DNA from 3 places in the Paenibacillus sp. V4I5 genome. Region 2 is predicted to be linked to each of the others. Evidence: riboswitches for the same ligand, from Rfam matches in the RefSeq annotation. Region 2 holds a riboswitch; each other region holds the start of a gene.
What was found. A riboswitch is a leader RNA that binds a small molecule or an ion and turns the genes downstream of it on or off. The one in region 2 is predicted to bind cobalamin.

Region 1: linked by a shared signal. The riboswitch ahead of cobJ (precorrin-3B C(17)-methyltransferase) and the one ahead of QFZ78_RS30970 (energy-coupling factor ABC transporter permease) in region 2 are both predicted to bind cobalamin.
Region 3: linked by a shared signal. The riboswitch ahead of QFZ78_RS16810 (ABC transporter substrate-binding protein) and the one ahead of QFZ78_RS30970 (energy-coupling factor ABC transporter permease) in region 2 are both predicted to bind cobalamin.

What each region holds. Positions count from the first base shown of each region.
Region 1 covers NZ_JAUSZB010000002.1:1,683,125-1,686,401, reverse strand. The annotation lists gene QFZ78_RS09810 (guanylate kinase) at 1-465, opposite strand, end outside; gene QFZ78_RS09805 (hypothetical protein) at 630-860, shown strand; cobalamin riboswitch at 904-1,105, shown strand; gene cobJ (precorrin-3B C(17)-methyltransferase) at 1,247-2,941, shown strand; gene QFZ78_RS09795 (sirohydrochlorin chelatase) at 2,961-3,277, shown strand, end outside.
Region 2 covers NZ_JAUSZB010000002.1:6,310,575-6,313,851, forward strand. The annotation lists gene cbiQ (cobalt ECF transporter T component CbiQ) at 1-660, opposite strand, end outside; gene QFZ78_RS30965 (energy-coupling factor ABC transporter substrate-binding protein) at 657-941, opposite strand; gene QFZ78_RS30970 (energy-coupling factor ABC transporter permease) at 963-1,718, opposite strand; cobalamin riboswitch at 1,866-2,059, opposite strand; tRNA gene QFZ78_RS30975 (tRNA-Arg) at 2,172-2,245, opposite strand; gene QFZ78_RS30980 (hypothetical protein) at 2,403-3,277, shown strand, end outside.
Region 3 covers NZ_JAUSZB010000002.1:3,275,001-3,278,277, reverse strand. The annotation lists gene QFZ78_RS16825 (aminotransferase class I/II-fold pyridoxal phosphate-dependent enzyme) at 1-63, shown strand, start outside; gene QFZ78_RS16820 (aspartyl-phosphate phosphatase Spo0E family protein) at 132-398, shown strand; gene QFZ78_RS16815 (type 2 periplasmic-binding domain-containing protein) at 460-987, shown strand; cobalamin riboswitch at 1,020-1,173, shown strand; gene QFZ78_RS16810 (ABC transporter substrate-binding protein) at 1,326-2,336, shown strand; gene QFZ78_RS16805 (FecCD family ABC transporter permease) at 2,338-3,277, shown strand, end outside.

The sequences.
Region 1 (3,277 bases), 4.6 Mb from region 2:
CTCTATGTAGTGGTTCATGTAGTGGTCAATGACGTCAGTAGGCGTATTTCGAGCAAGCATGCGTTCCATGATCGTTTGTTTGTTGACATAGATGAACAAGCGGATAGCTCTATCTCCAAATGTATACTTGAAACGATTAGCTGCATAACGATTCACAATGACATAGATAAGTCCGTCTTTGCGAAGCGCTTCATCGATGTCCGCTTTCTTGATCCCATAGAAATTCCCGTCAATTTCAACAGTTTGAAAAAATTCACCTGCAATGTCACTATCGATGAACACTTTGCGTGAGATGAAATTATAATCCTTCCCGTTGATTTCTTTGGGTCTAGGTATTCGAGTTGTGTAGGAGACGACAGATGAGAAACCAAGCTCTTTGGCAATGTGATGGGCAATTGTTTTACGACCAGAACCGCTAGTGCCAGTAAAGACAAACACCAATCCATTCGTTTCATGACTGCTCATATCAATTCCTCCTTCATAGAATGAAAGCGATATCTTGATAGATTCATTATAGTACGAAAATTCTGAAAATTAAAGAAATACTTTCTCGTTTTGATAGGAATCAAAGGGTTAAAATACGCTATAATAGATAGCATCACATCGTTTAAATGGAAAGGGATCTAACTATGCCTAAATATGCGAGTTTGAGTGCGGAAGCAACGGAATTTTTACGTCAAAAAACCGGAACCAATCACTTAGAGTGCTATACCTATATTGACCCGGAGCGTGGGGAGGATAGTTTTTTTATTGTTAAAACGATCAACAAGGTCATTCATGTTTCTTTTGCCGAGATGACCTTTGAACCAAGCAGTTACCAGAGTTTGATGGAAGGACTCTACCAGGCCATCTATGAATAAATACGTGACAACCCAATCGATAGATGGTTAGGATGATCGTAATTGCATATCAAAGGAATTAGGTGCCATAGATCCATTCGGGTGTATGGTTAAAAGGGAAGACCGGTGAAATACCGGCACGGACCCGCCACTGTAAAAATCGCCGTTTATTACGGAAACTGCTTGCAACATGCCACTGGGTAACAACCTGGGAAGGTGCAAGGGGATGATTAAGTCAGGAGACCTGCCTAATTCAACAACACAATTACCCTACGTGGAATTAGGGAGTGTTAGAGAGCGGTTACTTCTGGTTTTATTAACTGTAGTAATTTACCAAGCGTTTCTAACATGACTTATGTTAGGGATGCTTTTTTTGTTTGTGTAATTACGGGGAAGGGTGATGCAAATTGTCAGGAAAATTGCTCATTATTGGCTTTGGGCCGGGGAGTTTTGAACATATTACGAAGCGTGCAAGGGAAGCGATTCAGGAAAGTGAAGTTATCATCGGATATAACACCTATGTGGATCTTATCTCAGGTCTGTTAACCGAACAGCAAGTAGTTCGAACAGGCATGACGGAAGAAGTGAGTCGTGCGCAAGAGGCTGTGCGGCAAGCCAAGCAGGGGAAGAAGGTTGCCGTTATTTCCAGTGGAGATGCCGGGGTATATGGGATGGCCGGTCTTGTCTATGAGGTATTGATGGAACAAGGCTGGACCCGTGAGGATGGCGTTCAAGTAGAAGTGATTCCTGGCATTTCAGCTGTTCATTCGGCTGGATCTCTGCTAGGCGCTCCAATTATGCATGATTCTTGCACGATTAGCTTAAGTGATCATCTTACACCATGGGAGCTGATAGCGAAGCGGGTTGATGCAGCAGGGATGGCTGATTTCGTTATTGCCCTCTATAACCCGCGAAGCGGTAGACGGACCAGACAAATCGTTGAGACTCAGCGCATTCTCCTTAAGTATCGTTCTCCTTTAACACCTGTTGGGATTGTCAAAAGCGCGTATCGAGATCGCGAGCATGTTGTTGTGACGACATTGGCTGATATGCTGAATCATGATATTGGCATGTTAACGACCATTATTATTGGTAATTCCGCAACCAAGCTGTATGACGGTCTCATGATTACACCGCGCGGTTATCAGCGGAAATACACATTAGGGGCCGAAACACAGCCGCTTAAACCACATCAAAGGTTGAAATCCGAGGCTGAGCCTTGGGCTTTGGAACAATTGGATGAGCAGGATTGGGATGAATCCATGGGGGAGTTCGACGATGAAGATGAACTCTTGGATGATAAGATTACTGAAAATAGAGATCTTTCACAGCTGAAGTCATCACCGATTTTGTCACCTAGTAATTCCTTACAGCTTGCAATAGAAGCCTTGCAGCTAGTATCCAAAGGGAATGAAGAGTTGCCTTTTGAATTTGACAATAAGCTGAATGCGACCCAATCTATCTTTGAGTTTGCAGTAAGCCCCGGAATCGCGAATAAAAAGTTAACAGCAGCCCAACTGTGTGCGTTAGGCGAGATTGTTGGGGATCGTGGAGATATTGAATACTCACCGCATCATCAACTGATTGTTCGTGTGCAAACCGATAACCCTAAGCAGATTACATCCGAGCTAAGTGCACTTGGTTTATTGTTGTCTCCGATTGGCGATGTTGCGCAAATCAAAGCATGCGACTTTTGTAATTTGGAAAAAGGTGAATCTATTCCTTATGCGGAAGCCATCCATCACCGAATTGGCCATCTAGAAGTACCTAAAGAGTTGAAAATTGGGTTCAATGGGTGTGGAATGGCTTGTTATGGGGCTGTTCAGCAAGATATCGGCATCGTCTACCGTAAAGAGAAATTTGATCTATTTCTTGGCGGAAAAACGGTAGGTCGAAATGCGCATGCGGCTCAGCCCGTTGCAGAAGGAATTGACCCTGGGGAGCTTGTCGAATTAGTTGGCAGGATTGTAGAACGTTACCAAAAAGAAGGACATCCGAATGAACGGTTTCATAAATTTTTCAAGCGTGTTAAAGAAATTGAAGGCTACCGCCATCAAGAAATGGTAGGTTTCGTTATCGAAAATGCCATTTGCGGCGATTAGAATTAGGGGGAAATAAAGGATGAATGCTGTTTTATTTGTGGGTCATGGGAGTCGGGAAGAAGGCGGGAACGAGGAAGTTCGCCTCTTTGTTTCGGAAATAGCGAGTAAGATGAAAGAGCAAATTGTAGAGACCTGTTTCCTAGAATTTGTTCAACCAACGATCATGCAAGGAATTGATCGCTGTGTAGAAATAGGGGCTACTCATATCGTGGTCATTCCGATTATCTTATTTGCGGCCGGGCATGCGAAAATTCATATCCCATCTTCTATTGATGATGCGAAATTAAAATATCCTTTTGTGAAATTTACATACGGCAGACCTATTGGGGTACACGA
Region 2 (3,277 bases):
AAGGCCATTTGACAATGATTTATACCGCTGCATCGTTTTGATAAACATTTGAACAATTATAATGGCTGTATCCTTTAATCTATTTTGGAAACCGGTCTGACCGCCTCTTGATTGCTGAGCTAGATACATGTTATTGGCTATTTCAAATAGGATGAACAGAAACCGATACATAATAAGCATAATTTCCAGAACCAGCTTGGGAACACGAACTTTTTGTAAGACTTGCAGCAATTCAGAAAAAGGAGTGCTGAACATAATAAAGGACACGCAACTTAAGCTCGCTATAATACGAATGAATAATTTTCCAATTAGCAAAAGACCTGTTGAAGTAACGGACAATTTCCAGTCCATGAATATAAAGGCCGCCACCTCATGAATATCAGGCATGGCTTCTGGCAGAGGACGGATCTCTACGACTAATGCGGGTACACTCCCCACAAAAAAAAGGCATGCAGCACCGATGACAGTTACATAATATTTGATCGGAACGCGAGCGTAGCCAACCGTCCATAGAGTCATCCATAACGCTATAAGCACCTGGACGGGTGGATGCGTTAGATAAGAAAACAGCAGCATGATAACTGCAAAACCGCACTTCCACATCGGTGACAGGGGGCGTAAGGCATTTTTATAAGATAGCGAATCGATTCGTTTTATCATTGGTTTTTGGATTTAGACGCTTTCCCTTTGAAAAAGCCAAAGGCAAACCCGATGAAGCCAGCGCCAATGGCCGCTTGTAAGGCGAATAGCATACTTTCTGTCTCAGCTGGGAGCTCAAATAAAGAAGAGAACCATGGCGTATAGGAAGGTTGAATACTCTGAATTAATTGTTCAGCGGCATCATCAGCTCCTCCAAATTCGCCTTGTACGAAAATAAGGGGCAAAACTGCCAGTAATACAACAGCAATCAGCATAAGGGTATTTAAAGTACGAGTTTTCATTGCTCAGAAGCTCCTTTCATTTTAGTGTTGTAGGATAGATAGTTCTTTAGGGCTGTAAGATTGTAACCAATTCCATATTAATACGGTTAAAATGCCTTCACTAATGGCAAGAGGGATTTGCGTAATGGCAAAAATACCGCCGAATTTCAAGAAGGATGCCATAAATCCACCTTGTTCAGCCGGGAATGCAAGAGCTAATTGGACAGAAGTAACAATGTATGTGGATAAGTCGGCAAGAGCAGCTGCCAAAAATATCGACCATTTTTGTTTGCAGGTTGTTTTCATCATGAACTTATATATGAAGTAACCAACTACTGGACCGGAGAGGGCCATTGAGAATGCATTTGCCCCGAGAGTCGTAAGTCCTCCATGAGCAAGTAAAACCGCTTGAAATAACAATACAATCGATCCTAGGACGCTCATAGGGAGCGGTCCAAACATTACAGCTCCTAAACCTGTACCTGTTGGATGAGAACTGCTTCCGGTCACAGAAGGAATCTTTAGTGCTGAAAGTACGAAAGTGAACGCAGCAGCAAGACCGAGCATAATTTTGAGCTCTGGATGTTCTTTCGTAATTTTGATAAGTGCTCGGACACCAAGAAAGAAGAACGGAAGGAAGGCTGCCCACCAAAATATAGCCCAACCTACGGGGAGAAATCCTTCCATAATGTGCATGCCGTAGACGGTTTGCGGTTCATTAATGAATAGATAAAGGGCTAACCCTATAACCACTAGTAAGAAGCTAACGACCTTTGTCTTTCGTGATTTTGTTTGCATGTTTTTTTAATTCCTCCTAATTGAAGTTCGAATAACAAACAAAAAAGACCAATCCTGATGGATTGGTCGTGGGTACGTACGAATAAACGACAAATATAAGCTACATGTCGAGAGACTTGACGTACACCGCTCCTTTCCGCGAAGGTTTCTGGGTGCATAAATGAAGGTAGGTCTCCTGGCTCTCGGATCATCGTATTCTTTCTGCCTTCCCTGAATATGCATCAAGTGACATGATAGAAAGAAACTCCCCGAATACAGTGGCGGGACCGCTCGGGATTTGCACCCGATTCCCTGTTACCCCTTGCTTGCTACGCAAGGGCACCTCATTTATTCGAAAAAATATGTAATTGAAAAGAGTATAGCACAATATGAAAGATTCGTAGCATAGTGAATTTTATTTTTCTTATAAACAAAAAAAACCGCGATTTCTCGCGATCCTTTGCCGTACATAAACGTCCCAGGAGGGATTCGAACCCCCGACCGCACGCTTAGAAGGCGTGTGCTCTATCCAGCTGAGCTACTGAGACATAGACCTCTTCTTACCTTGCGGATGTGATCCGTTTAGCGAAGCAAGAGTTATATTATCATATAGTTTCAAGTGAAGTCAACCCTATTTTAAATGTTTATTTTGCAATCACTTGGACAATCAAGTAAACTGTCACCAGCGAGACCAAGATTTCTGAGGTGATCATCATAACGGACCCATCCATCAATAACTTAATTCTTTTTCCGAAAACAGAGCAATATTACGAAGAGGAGCTGACTCGGTTTCTAAAAACAGAGCAGTATAGTGATGCACTCCAATTGCTAACCTTTCTACTGCAATTTCCGACAGTAGACCATCACAAAACCGAACAATGGGAAGCCCTGAGGAATTGGCTGTATACCATGTATCCGGAATCCATGTTCCCAATGACGTCTCCATTGGAAGATGATCCAGAGGAAGAAACGGATCTATTACGGCAGTACATACAAGAAAAGACAGCCGATGATGGCGCTTTTGCGCTTAAGCTTCTGAATATGCTAAGAGACGGTACATTAGAGCAGCAAGTCAATGCCCTTGAACAATTGGCGTTTATTGATCAATCTGACGTAAGCCAACGTGTAAAGGAGTGGCTAGGTGAGAAGCCGCGGCACCCTCACATTCAGTTTAAAGCTTTACAGGCTCTTAAACAGATGGGTGAGCGTGGATTTATCGAGTTCCCTAAGAATGGGGAAAAGATCCTTGTCGAGATCGAAGAGACACCGATGTGCCCGGAGGATTTTCCATCACGCATTCGTGATATGATTCGCAGGGTCGGGGACATTAGTGAAATAAGCCAACCTGATTTTGTTTATTTTGCCAAGCAGACTTGGCAGGAATTTCTAGCCTATGCCTATGGGACATCGATCTATACGGATTTACAGAATGCGGAAGAAGGCGCTGTTGATGTATGGGCATCTGCCTTGCATGCTATTCTACAAGAGAAATTATTTGGCAGTGTGAATCGGGAAGAATTACTAGACAATTACGGGATTGTTGATTCCATGAAGCTGCAGTGGAAGCGAGCTAACCTTGT
Region 3 (3,277 bases), 3.0 Mb from region 2:
TATAGTGTTTCTCAACTAAATGAAGCATTAGAGAGAATTGGAAATTTTATGAGAAAACTGTAATGAATAACGTAAATAAATATGTTCATTATTGATGAAAACTGGTATTCTTATAGTAAGGAGGGATGAGCATGGCTTTTATGGAATATCAACTATCAACCTATCAAAAACATTTTCAAATTCGTGAACAGGATTTCGGACAAAGTTGGTTGACCAAGCGTGCAAAGAAGCAAAACTCCCTTACCTTATTAGAAGAAGAGATTCATTCTCTACGACGCAGGTTAGAAAAGATGGTTTTTGATGGCGAAGAAATGACATCGGATTCCGTCGTTGAATTGAGCACAATCCTAGACCAAAAAATAAATGAATATATGCATAATGGGAAAAAAAGTCGGTGAAAACCGACTTTTCTCGCGACTATCGATGGATGCAGATAACAAACGGAGGTACGCTTACAACATGAAAGTGAAATGGCTGTTAGTTATGATGATGGGGCTTATGGTGATTCTAACGGGTTGCGGCGGGCCGAAGCCGGATGTATCTATATTTATAATGGGCTCTAATGGTTTTCCAAGTGAAGCGGGGGACAAGCTGGAGAGTTCCTTGAAGTCCAAGGTGGGCGAAGTTCCTACAGTCAAAATTAATACGTCGCCTATATTCTCGATGGAAAAAATGATTGTAGAGCTGGCTGCAGGAGGCAATGGCATCTTCATTCTTGCGGAAGATCAATTCAAATCACTTAGTAATCAAGCGGGTTTCGTTTCTTTGGATGATACGATCAATCCGGAAGATTATCCGGATGGTGTTATTCAAATAGCTGAAGAAGGCAAGCCTGCAGAAAAGCATCTTTATGGTATTCCTCTTGCAGGAAACAAATGGATGAAAGAACAAGGTTTTGAAGGAAAAGGCTTGGTGGCTTTTATTCCTCAAAATGCTCCAAAGTTGAACGAGTCGAAACAAGTGCTCAAAGTAATTGCACAAAAGTAACAAGAAGTCTATAATCGACAAATAGATTGATAGTAAAATATGCAGCCATAGGTGTTGGTTAAGCTCATTAAGAAGAGATTGCCACTTAAAAGGGAAGCCGGTTAAAGTCCGGCACGGTCCCGCCACTGTAATCCAGGCATGAGTTGCCGGGAGAGTCAGGATACCTGCCCATGGTGCCGTTTACGACATCCTTCGAGGAAAAGGATCGCGTTAAATCAGGAAGCAACCTTAGGGTTGCTGAGCACCGCGATTTATCGTCCCCTTTGTTCCTTCGAGAACAAAGGGGCTTTTTTGTTAGGGTCAATCGAAATAAATAGTTCAGAAAGAGGTTTTGTCAGATGAAAAGGAATTCAGTAAAAAAAGCACTTATTCTTACGTTAGCTCTAGTAACAGCAATCAGTCTCGCAGCTTGCGGCAAAAAGGAAACGGAAATGTCTGATCCATCTAAGCTTGGCGGGGAGGGAACGAAAGCTCCTGCTGCAACTTCGGCACCAGCAGCAGCCAAAAAGACGGTCTATCCATTGAAGATAAAGGATGCTACGGGTAAGGAGTTTACTTTTGATAAGGCGCCTGAACGTATTGCATCCGTGTCTCCGGCAGAGACTGAAGCCCTTTTTGCAATTGGGCTTGAGGCTAATATTGTTGGTGTATCTGATTTCGATGATTATCCAGAAGCGGCCAAAACGAAACCGAAGCTTGGCAGTATAACGAAGCCTAACCAAGAAGCAGTTATTGCAGCCAATGCGAATGTCTTGTTCACAGGAGTTTCAATGAAACCCGATACGGTAGAAAAGTTGCGCGCTTTAAATATTAACGTGTTTAAAGTGGAGCCGAAAACCTTGGATGATGCCATTGCGAACATTCAAACCTACGGATTGATTACAGATCATCAGGAGCAAGCGGAAAAAGTGGTTGCTAAGATGAAATCGGATCGTCAAAAGGTTGTTAATGCAGTGAAAGACGTCAAGCAAGAGAACAAGAAAAAGGTATACATTGAATTTGCCCCGGGATGGACAGTGGGCAGTGGCGAATACATGGATGAATTGATCAAGCTTTCTGGCGGGATTAACGTCGCAGGAGACGGAAAAGGCTGGTATCAAATCAGCGAAGAGAAAATCATTCAACAAAACCCAGGTGTAATTTTGTTCGCCAATGGGGTCGTCGATAGTAAAAGCAAGAAACCACTTGATGAAATTATCCGTACGCGAAGCGGTTGGGATGCCATTGATGCCGTGAAGAACAAACAGGTGATTGGCCTCGACCAGAACATGTTGAGCCGTCCAGGTCCAAGACTGACCGATGGATTGCTTGAAATGGCGAAAGGCATTTATCCCGAACTGGTGAAATAAAATGAAAAGAAAATTAATGCTATGGGGAGGAGTAGGGGTTATACTCCTTCTTCTTTCTATTATGGCGAGCTTGTCGCTGGGAACCGCTAATCTCCCGGTTTTGCAAATTGCCAGTATTCTCGCCAAGCACATTCCTTGGCTGGGAGATCACATCGATGCAACCTGGCCGCAGTCGTCGGAACAAATCATTAATAAAGTGCGATTTCCCCGTGTATTACTGGGGATTCTTGTAGGGGCCTCACTTTCCATTGCAGGGGCAGCTTTTCAAGGTGTGCTGCGTAATCCACTTGCTGATCCTTATGCACTCGGTGTATCCTCGGGTGCTTCTGTTGGAGCCGCATTTTTAATCTATTTTGGACTGCAAGTAGCGTGGTTTGGGCAGTGGTCGATTCCTATTGTTGCCTTTGTGACGGGACTTATTTCTTTATTTCTGGTTCTTAAGCTTGCCCAGATCGAAGGGAAGCTGAAGATGGAGACGCTTATTTTATCAGGCGTGGTCATGCAGGCCTTTCTAGGGGCAATCGTATCATTCATGGTGTCTATTTCCAATCAAGTCATTAATGAAATTATTTTCTGGCTAATGGGCAGCTTGGCCATGCGAGGTTGGTCGTATACCTATATCATCTCACCCTATTTAATTATCGGTTTTGTCGTGCTGCTTAGCTATGCAAGGTCGTTAAATTTACTGGCTCTTGGTGAGCGGCAGGCGTCACATCTTGGTGTGAATGTGGAGCGGACGAAGCTGATTGTGCTTATAGTAGCAACTTTCATAACGGCTGCAGCGGTATCTGTTGCTGGTGTTATTGGCTTTGTAGGACTCATCGTACCGCATTTGGTGCGACTATTGGTAGGTCCGGATTATCGGTTGATTATTCCTTTATCCGCCATTGGCGGGGGGATTTATGTCCTCTGGGCAGATACACTTGCCCGTACCCTGCTGA